Regions from separate parts of the Rhodococcus sp. NPDC019050 genome, predicted to be linked through region 1. Evidence: riboswitches for the same ligand, from Rfam matches in the RefSeq annotation. Region 1 holds a riboswitch; the other holds the start of a gene.
The links. Region 1 has a riboswitch for S-adenosylmethionine ahead of metX (homoserine O-acetyltransferase MetX). Riboswitches for the same ligand answer to the same signal wherever they lie in the genome.
Positions count from the first base shown of each region.

Region 2: another riboswitch for S-adenosylmethionine. It lies ahead of AC0B44_RS06270 (aminotransferase class V-fold PLP-dependent enzyme); the one in region 1 lies ahead of metX (homoserine O-acetyltransferase MetX).

Region 1 is NZ_JBVOON010000004.1:162,940-167,292, reverse strand. It holds gene AC0B44_RS07100 (MFS transporter) at 1-348, opposite strand, end outside; gene AC0B44_RS07095 (LLM class flavin-dependent oxidoreductase) at 294-1,409, shown strand; gene metX (homoserine O-acetyltransferase MetX) at 1,441-2,568, opposite strand; SAM riboswitch class IV at 2,743-2,854, opposite strand; gene AC0B44_RS07085 (NADP-dependent isocitrate dehydrogenase) at 3,122-4,339, shown strand.
Region 2 is NZ_JBVOON010000003.1:349,797-354,149, forward strand. It holds gene AC0B44_RS06260 (winged helix-turn-helix domain-containing protein) at 1-151, shown strand, start outside; gene AC0B44_RS06265 (hypothetical protein) at 211-801, opposite strand; gene AC0B44_RS06270 (aminotransferase class V-fold PLP-dependent enzyme) at 1,000-2,313, opposite strand; SAM riboswitch class IV at 2,383-2,499, opposite strand; gene AC0B44_RS06275 (Pls/PosA family non-ribosomal peptide synthetase) at 2,715-4,353, shown strand, end outside.

The DNA.
Region 1 (4,353 bases):
CAGGACGCCCATCAGGGCGGTGGCGATGCCCATGATGAACATCGTGAGCGCGAGGGTCTTCTTGCGGCCGATGCGGTCGCCGATGTGCCCGAAGACCACCCCGCCGATCGGGCGGACCACGAAGCCGACGGCGAACGTGGCGAAGGCGAGCATCGTCCCGACGAACGAACTCTGATCGGGGAAGAACAGCTGGTTGAACACCAGGCTGGCGGCCGTGGCGTAGAGGAAGAAGTCGTACCACTCCACCGTGGTGCCGAGCAGGCTCGCAGCGACGACGGTGCGTAACCGTTCTGATGGCAGGGGGTCACGGCAGTTCGATGTCGGGAGACCGCGCCGCCACGTTGCGATACCTCAACCAGATCGGTGCGGCTGCCGAATCCAGCGGGTTCGAGTCGGTACTCACTCCCACCGGAGGATGGTGCGAGGACGCGTGGCTGACCACGGCGATGATGATCGACACCACCGAGACGCTCAAATTCCTCGTGGCGCTGCGTCCCGGTCTCATCTCCCCGACCCTCGCCGCCCAGATGGCGGCGACCTTCCAGTGGCAGTCGCAGGGCAGGCTGCTCCTCAACGTGGTGACCGGGGGCGAAGACCACGAGCAGCGCACCTTCGGCGACTTCCTCGACAAGAACCAGCGCTACGCGCGGTGCGGTGAGTATCTCGACGTTCTCCGCCGGTTGTGGGCGGGCAACGGACCGGTCGACTTCGACGGCGACTACATCAAGGTCGAGAACGCACAACTCCAGCGCATCCCCGACCCGGCGCCGCCGTTGTTCTTCGGCGGGTCTTCTCCCGCAGCGGGAACCGTCGCGTCGAGGTACTGCGACACGTACCTCACCTGGGGTGAGCCGCCGAGCGCGGTCGCGGACAAGATCGCCTGGATCCGCGGGCTGGCCGACATCCAGGGCCGCACCCTCGACTACGGCATCCGCCTGCACGTCATCAGCCGGGACACCTCGGAAGAGGCGTGGGCGGAGGCGGACCGGCTGTTGTCGGCGCTCGACCCCGCGACGGTCGAGAAGGCCCAGCAGAGTCTTGCCCGTTCGGGATCGGAGGGGCAGCGCCGGATGGTGGAACTGCACGGCGGTGGCAGCAGTTACGTCGCCGGCGGCGATTCACGCAGTCTGGAGGTGTCGCCGAACCTGTGGGCGGGCGTCGGCCTGGTCCGCGGCGGCGCGGGTACCGCGCTCGTCGGTTCCCACGAGGAGGTCGCCGATCGCATCGCCGAGTACGCGGCGGTCGGGCTCGACCACTTCGTGCTGTCGGGCTATCCCCACCTCGAAGAGGCATATCGGATCGGCGAGGGTGTGCGGCCGATCCTCGAACGTCGCGGTCTCGTGACTCCGCTCGCGGGCCGGCAGGGCGACCTGTCGGGCGCGACGGCGTTCCTTCCGTCCGCCCGATAGGAGACGGGGCCGGCCCACCGCCGGACGGCGGCTAGCCCTGCGAGAGCACCATCATTTCGTCGAGGAGCTTCGCCACGGCTTCCGCCTCGGTGAGGAAGCCGTCGTGGCCGTTGCGGGAGACGAGGACGCGCAACCTGTCGGAACCCGGGAGCGCGTCGGCAATCTCTTGCTGCAAGCGCAGCGGATACAGACGGTCCGAGTCGACACCCGCGACGATCGTCTTCACGGGCGTGGAAGCGAGCGCGGCTTCGACGCCACCGCGGCCCCGTCCCACGTCGTGCCGGTTCATCACTTCGGACAGCACCACATAGGTGCCGGGATCGAACCGTGCGACAAGCTTGTCGGCTTGGTGTTCGAGGTAGCCCTCCACCGAATACCGGCCGCCGCGCCACGGGTCCTCGCCGTCCTGCGGGTGGTTCGCGAACCGGGCGTCGAGCTCGTGTTCGGTCCGGTAGGTCAGGTGGGCGATCCGGCGGGCGATCCCCAGGCCGGTCGCGGGGATGCGGCCGGTGCCGTAGTAGTTGCCGCCCTGCCAGTCCGGATCCGCGGTGATCGCTGCGATCTGCGTGCTCTGCGTCCCGATCTGATCGGCGGTTGCGCGTGCGCAGGTCGCGAGCACGAGTGAGGCACGTACCCGGTCGGGGTGGGTGATGATCCACTCGAGGGTGCGCATGCCGCCCATCGAGCCGCCGGTCACAGCGGCGAGCGTCTCGATGCCGAGCGCGTCGAGCAGCGCGACCTCGGCCGCAACCTGGTCGCGCACGGTGATCAACGGAAACCGCGAACCCCAGGCTTTGGCGTCGGGCGCGGTAGTTCCCGGGCCGGTGGTGCCGCGGCAGCCGCCCAGCACGTTGGTGGAGATCACACACCACCGATCGGTGTCGAGCGGGGCTCCGGGACCGACCATTCCCGACCACCAGCCCGGTGACGGATGCTCGGGACCGGCCGGGCCGGTGACGTGTGAGTCGCCGGTCAGCGCGTGCTCGACGAGGACGACGTTGTCCCGTGCCGGAGAGAGCGCGCCCCACCGCTGCACGGCGATGGTGACGTCGGGGAGCGACTCGCCGCTTTCGAGGCGCAGGGAGCCGATGCGGATCTTCCCGAGGCGCCCGTCGTCGGACGGCAGTTCGACGTGGACCGGCTCCGTCTCCGTGGTCAAGGGGTGACCGCCTCGGCGTGGGGGGAGAGCGCGACGAACGGGGCGAGTGTGATCGACTCGACGGCCCGGCCGCTCGCGGGGAGGATGTACAGGGTGTCGCTCATCGTGTCCTTCGACGCATGGGGGAGGGCTGGAGTGGAAGCTGTTGGTGACAGCTCGTCGTCTCACCCTCCCGCAACCGGCTTGCCGTCGGTGTTCCGACGACCGTGTCCTCACCCGGAGCACCCCACCCTGGCTGGAGGGTTGCCGGCCAGCAAGCCGGGGCTTCACGCTGGCACTCATGACCTCGCGGAAAGTCTAGCGACTGTCGCGGACCGACGGGCAGGGGGTCTCGCAGCGTCTGTGACCAGCGGCAAGGTTACTGGTCGGTAGTTGTCATGGGGTGGTATTGCCGCTTTGCGGACGCGTCGAATAGCAGTACGCTTGTCATGTTTGGTCGCTGTCAGTATGCGGACAGGGCCATGCTCGCTCGTACCGAGCCGAAGGCGACTGCGCTCACAAAGCGCGGTCGATTGGGGACCCAGTAAACGTCCTAGGAGGACAAGAAGCGCACATGTCCAAGATCAAAGTTGAGGGTAAGGTCGTCGAACTCGACGGCGACGAGATGACCCGCATTATCTGGCAGTTCATCAAAGACAAGTTGATCCATCCGTACCTGGATGTGGATCTCGAATATTACGACCTCGGTGTGGAGCACCGCGATGCCACCGACGATCAGGTGACCATCGACGCGGCCAACGCCATCAAGAAGCACAACGTCGGCGTCAAGTGCGCGACGATCACGCCGGACGAGGCGCGGGTCGAGGAGTTCGGCCTGAAGAAGATGTGGCGGTCGCCCAACGGCACGATCCGTAACATCCTCGGCGGCACCATCTTCCGTGCGCCCATCATCATCTCGAACGTACCGCGCCTGGTGCCGGGCTGGACCAAGCCCGTCATCGTCGGTCGTCACGCGTTCGGTGATCAGTACCGCGCCACCGACTTCAAGGTCGACCGTCCCGGCACCGTGACGATCACCTTCACCCCGGAGGACGGCAGCGAGCCGATCCAGCACGAGGTGTGCCAGATCCCCGAGGACGGCGGCGTCGTCATGGGTATGTACAACTACAAGAAGTCCATCCAGGACTTCGCGCGCGCATCGCTCTCGTACGGTCTGCAGCGCAACTACCCGGTCTACCTGTCGACCAAGAACACGATCCTCAAGGCCTACGACGGCATGTTCAAGGACGAGTTCCAGCGGATCTACGAGGAAGAGTTCAAGGCAGAGTTCGACGCTGCGGGCCTGACCTACGAGCACCGCCTCATCGACGACATGGTCGCGTCCTCGCTCAAGTGGGAGGGCGGCTACGTCTGGGCCTGCAAGAACTACGACGGCGACGTGCAGTCCGACACCGTCGCGCAGGGCTACGGTTCGCTCGGCCTGATGACCTCGGTCCTGATGACGCCGGACGGCAAGACCGTCGAGGCGGAGGCCGCGCACGGTACCGTGACCCGCCACTACCGTCAGCACCAGCAGGGCAAGCCGACGTCGACGAACCCCATCGCGTCGATCTTCGCCTGGACCCGCGGTCTCGAGCACCGCGGCAAGCTCGACAACACCCCCGAGGTGATCGAGTTCGCACAGCAGCTCGAGGACGTCGTCATCAAGACCGTCGAGAACGGCCAGATGACCAAGGACCTCGCGCTGCTCGTCGGGCCCGAGCAGGCCTGGCTCACCACCGAGGAGTTCCTCGGAGCGCTCGACGAGAACCTGCAGAAGGCTCGCGCCTGATTCGGTTCTCCCCA
Region 2 (4,353 bases), on a different contig from region 1:
CAACCGGAGCGTCGACGTGCACGTCTCGCGCATCCGGTCGAAGCTCGGCCGATTCGGCGACATCGTCACGACGGTGCGCGGAGCCGGATACCGGTTCGACCCGGACGCGCGCGTGCACGTCGTCGAGCCCCTCCACCGGAGGAGCGCATAGCAAAAACGAAGGGGCAGGAGGAATCTCCTGCCCCTTCGTCTCGCCACCAGGCCTTTGCGCTACGACGCTCGCGCAGCGGGCCGCGCACCTTCGCCGAATCGGCGCAGAACCTCGACGACGGTCGGTGAGACAGTCAGAAGTCCACGCGATTCGAGCCACGGAAGCGTGCCGTCGACGAGATGCTCGACGGTGAACGGTGCGGGCACGGGTACGAGCGTGACGCCGTCCGCCACCCCGACGGAGTGGATGTCCGCGATGAGGCTCCCGAGTCCCTCGGGTGTACCCACATACGACAGCGTGCCCGGTTCCCGGCGAGCAGTCCCCTCGATGCGAGCGTGCCGACGTGCGGCACGTGCATCGGGGTCGACGAGCACCTCGAGATCGACGAGCACCGTCACCGCATCGGGGTCGCGGCCCTCCGAGACGGCCTCGATGCGGATCCGATCGCGAATCTTCCCTGCTTCCCGCAGGTCTGCGGCGCGAACCCGAATCACGTTGCCGGACGGCGCGGCCGGATCGAGGGGCGGTTCGCCCGGACGGCCGACGGTGAGGTCGGCCCAGTAATCGGGCCCGGGCCGGCCGGACAGTTCGACGGCCACGCGCAGTAACCGCTGGGAGGAGTCCGGGTTGGCAGAATCGTTGTGCGACATGAGAGACCTCTCGTAATCTGCCGTAAGCGGCAGCAGCTGAAGAAAGCGTGCGGAGAGAACTCAGGCCGGACAGGTGCCGGAGGCCGTGCGGCACAGGTCGACATGCCTGCGGCACCAGTGCGCCATGGTCGTCGCCTCCGAGGTCATGGCGAGTACCCTACCGAGCCGGTGGGGAATTGTCGACCGCTGCGTTCGCCGTCAGATGCATTGCGACGCACCCTCTCCCGACTGAGCGAGCCCGGGACGGGTTTCCGGCGCGGGGCTCCACACACCGTCGGTCTTCGCGTGGGCCCACGCGGGCCCGTCGGCGATCAGGGTGTGCAGCGCGGCGAGAAGCCGGTCGACATCCGCCGACGAGCTACCCAGCCCCAGCGACGCCCGCACGGCGCCACCCGGACGGCCTACGCGGGCCAGCAACGGATGCGCGCAGAAACGCCCGTCGCGCACACCGATACCGTGTTCCGCCGAGAGGTACGACGCCACCTCCCCCGGTTCGTATCCGTCGACGGTGAAGGTCACGATGCCGACGCAGTCGCTCGAATCGCCCCAGAGCTTCAGGATCTCGACGCCCTCGAGGCTGCTCAGCCCGTCGACGAGCAGGCGGCACAGCTCCTCCTCGTGCCGGGTCGCGGCGTCGGTATCGAACCCGCCGAGGGTGTCGCACGCCGCGGCCAGAGCCGCAACCCCGAGCACATTCGGCGTTCCTGCCTCGTGACGCGCAGGGGCACAGGCCCATTCGGCACCGTCGAGAGTCACCTCGCGTACCGCGCCGCCGCCGGCCAGGTAGGGCTCGGCGGTGTCGAGCCAGTCACGGCGCCCGACGAGCGCACCCGCCCCGAACGGTGCATAGAGCTTGTGGCCGGAGAACGCGAGGTAGTCGATGCCGTCGGCGGCGAGGTCGACGTGGCGGTGCGGCACCAACTGCGCACCGTCGACGAGAATCCGCGCACCGCACGCATGAGCAAGAGTCGCGAGTTCGGCGATCGGCAGCACCTCACCGGTGACGTTGGAGGCACCGGTGACGGCAAGCAGAGCCGCCGGCGCCCGGGTCAACTCGGCAGCGAGACGCTGCACCGTCTCCGAGACGGTATCGGCAGCCACCACGACGCGAGAGTTCTTCCACGGCAGCAGCGTTGCGTGATGTTCGATGTCGAGTACCACCACATCGCCGGGGACCGCACCCGCCAGCAGATTCAGGGAGTCGGTGGTGTTGCGGGTGAACACGACCACCTGGTCGGCATCGGCACCGACGAAGCGCGCCACCGACTCTCGCGCATCTTCGTAGCTCGCGGTGCTAACACGCGAGGCGTATCCCGCGCCACGATGCACACTCGCGTAGTACGGCAGCAACTCGGCGATGCGGTCCGTGACGGTGGCCAGCGCCGGTGCGCTCGCGGCATAGTCGAAGTTGGCGTAGGTGCAGCTACCGCCCTGCACGAGCGGCACCTGCACGTCACATCCGGAGACGCGAGCGAACGGCGCGATGCAGGCGGTGGTCGATACAGCAGTCATGACAAAATCCCTCGTCGATCCAGGGACCCGTCGGTGATCGCCACGACGATGGAAATCGATCGCCGGCGGAGTCCGCGCTTGCCGTGTCCGGTGTTGGAAACACAGCCAGGTCGTCACCCGGAGCACCCCACCGCGGAGGAGGGTTGCCGACCAGCAAGCCGGGGCTCGATGCTGGTACTCATGACCTGCCGAAGAGAATTGCAGCCGGACGGTCACGTGTCAACCCGGATGCGTACCGCCGGTCGCGGCGACACCCGTCGACGCCTCCGACCTGCCGGAACACGGGCGCTCACTCGGACCGGGTGCGACACACCGGGTCGGCGCTGCGCCCCGACGTTCACCTCGTGTCCACTTGAACGTGAGATAACCGGAGCACCATCGAGTAGAAGGACGACGCGGACTTGCCTGCCCACCTCCCCGCTGAACACCTCGGTTCTGCGATTCCCGCGGAGTTTCTTCGCGCGTCGCACGCACCGCAGGCTCGCACCCTCGTCGACATCCTTCGCGCGACCGCCGAGGCTTTCCCCGACGCGCCCGCGATCGACGACGGAACGAGCCCCATCGGCTACGGGGAACTCGTCGAGAAGGTAAGGGTGGGCGCGTATGCGCTCATCGATGCCGGCGTCGGAGCAGGAGATCGAGTCGGGGTCCGGATGACGTCCGGCCGGGCCGACCTGTACGTGACAATCCTGGCGATCCTCGCGGCCGGCGCGGCATACGTTCCCGTCGATGCAGACGACCCGGACGAACGCGCCGACCTGGTCTTCTCCGAGGCGAAGGTCACCGCGATCGTCACCGATGAGGGCATCGGCCCCGGTACCGCGCCCTTCCGGACCGACCCGCCGCTGCGGGGGCCGAACCTCGAGGACGACGCGTGGATCATCTTCACGTCGGGATCGACCGGGACCCCGAAAGGTGTGGCGGTCGACCATCGCAACGCCGCCGCTTTCGTCGACGCCGAAGCACGATTGTTCTGCCGGGATGTGCCGCTCGGTCCCGGCGACCGGGTGCTGGCCGGATTGTCGGTCGCCTTCGACGCGTCGTGTGAGGAGATGTGGCTCGCGTGGCGCCACGGCGCGTGCCTCGTGCCCGCTCCTCGCTCACTGGTCCGGTCCGGGATGGACCTCGGACCGTGGTTGATATCCCGTGACATCAGCGTCGTGTCCACCGTCCCCACCCTCGCTGCCATGTGGCCGGCCGAATCTCTGGAAGCGGTGCGCCTGCTCATCTTCGGCGGCGAATCGTGTCCGCCCGACCTCGTCGAGCGACTCGCGGTACCGGGACGGGAATTGTGGAACACCTACGGCCCGACCGAAGCCACCGTCGTCGCCTGCGCCGCCCTCATGGATGGCACGGGTCCGGTGCGCATCGGTCTGCCCCTCGACGGCTGGGATCTCGCCGTCGTCGACGCCGATGGCAACCCGGTCGCCGAGGGTGAGAGCGGCGAACTGGTCATCGGCGGAGTGGGTCTCGCGCGCTATCTCGACCCGGAGAAGGATGCCGAAAAGTACGCTCCCATGCCCACTCTCGGATGGAAACGTGCTTACCGCAGCGGCGATCTCGTGGTACTCGACCGGCGGGGTCTGCTGTTCCAGGGCCGCGCCGACGACCAGGTCAAGATCGGGGGACGCCGCATCGAACTCGGCGAGGTCGACAACGCCCTCCAGAGTCTTCCGGGTGTCGCGGGGGCGGCGTGCGCCGTGCGCACGACCGCGGCCGGGCATTCGGTTCTCGTCGGCTACCTCGCGTCGACGGACCCCGAGTTCGATCTCGCGTCCGCGCACGATCTGCTCTCGGAACAGCTTCCCGCCGCGCTCGTGCCCCGCCTCGCTCTGGTCGACGAACTCCCCACGCGAACGTCGGGGAAGGTCGACCGCAATGCCCTCCCGTGGCCGCTTCCCGGCGCCGACTCCGACTCGATCGATGCCCTCGGGCTCGATCCCACCGCTGAGTGGCTCGCCGGACTGTGGACCGACATTCTCGGTGCGCGGATCGAGGGTCTCGACGACGACTTCTTCGAACTCGGAGGCGGTTCGCTCG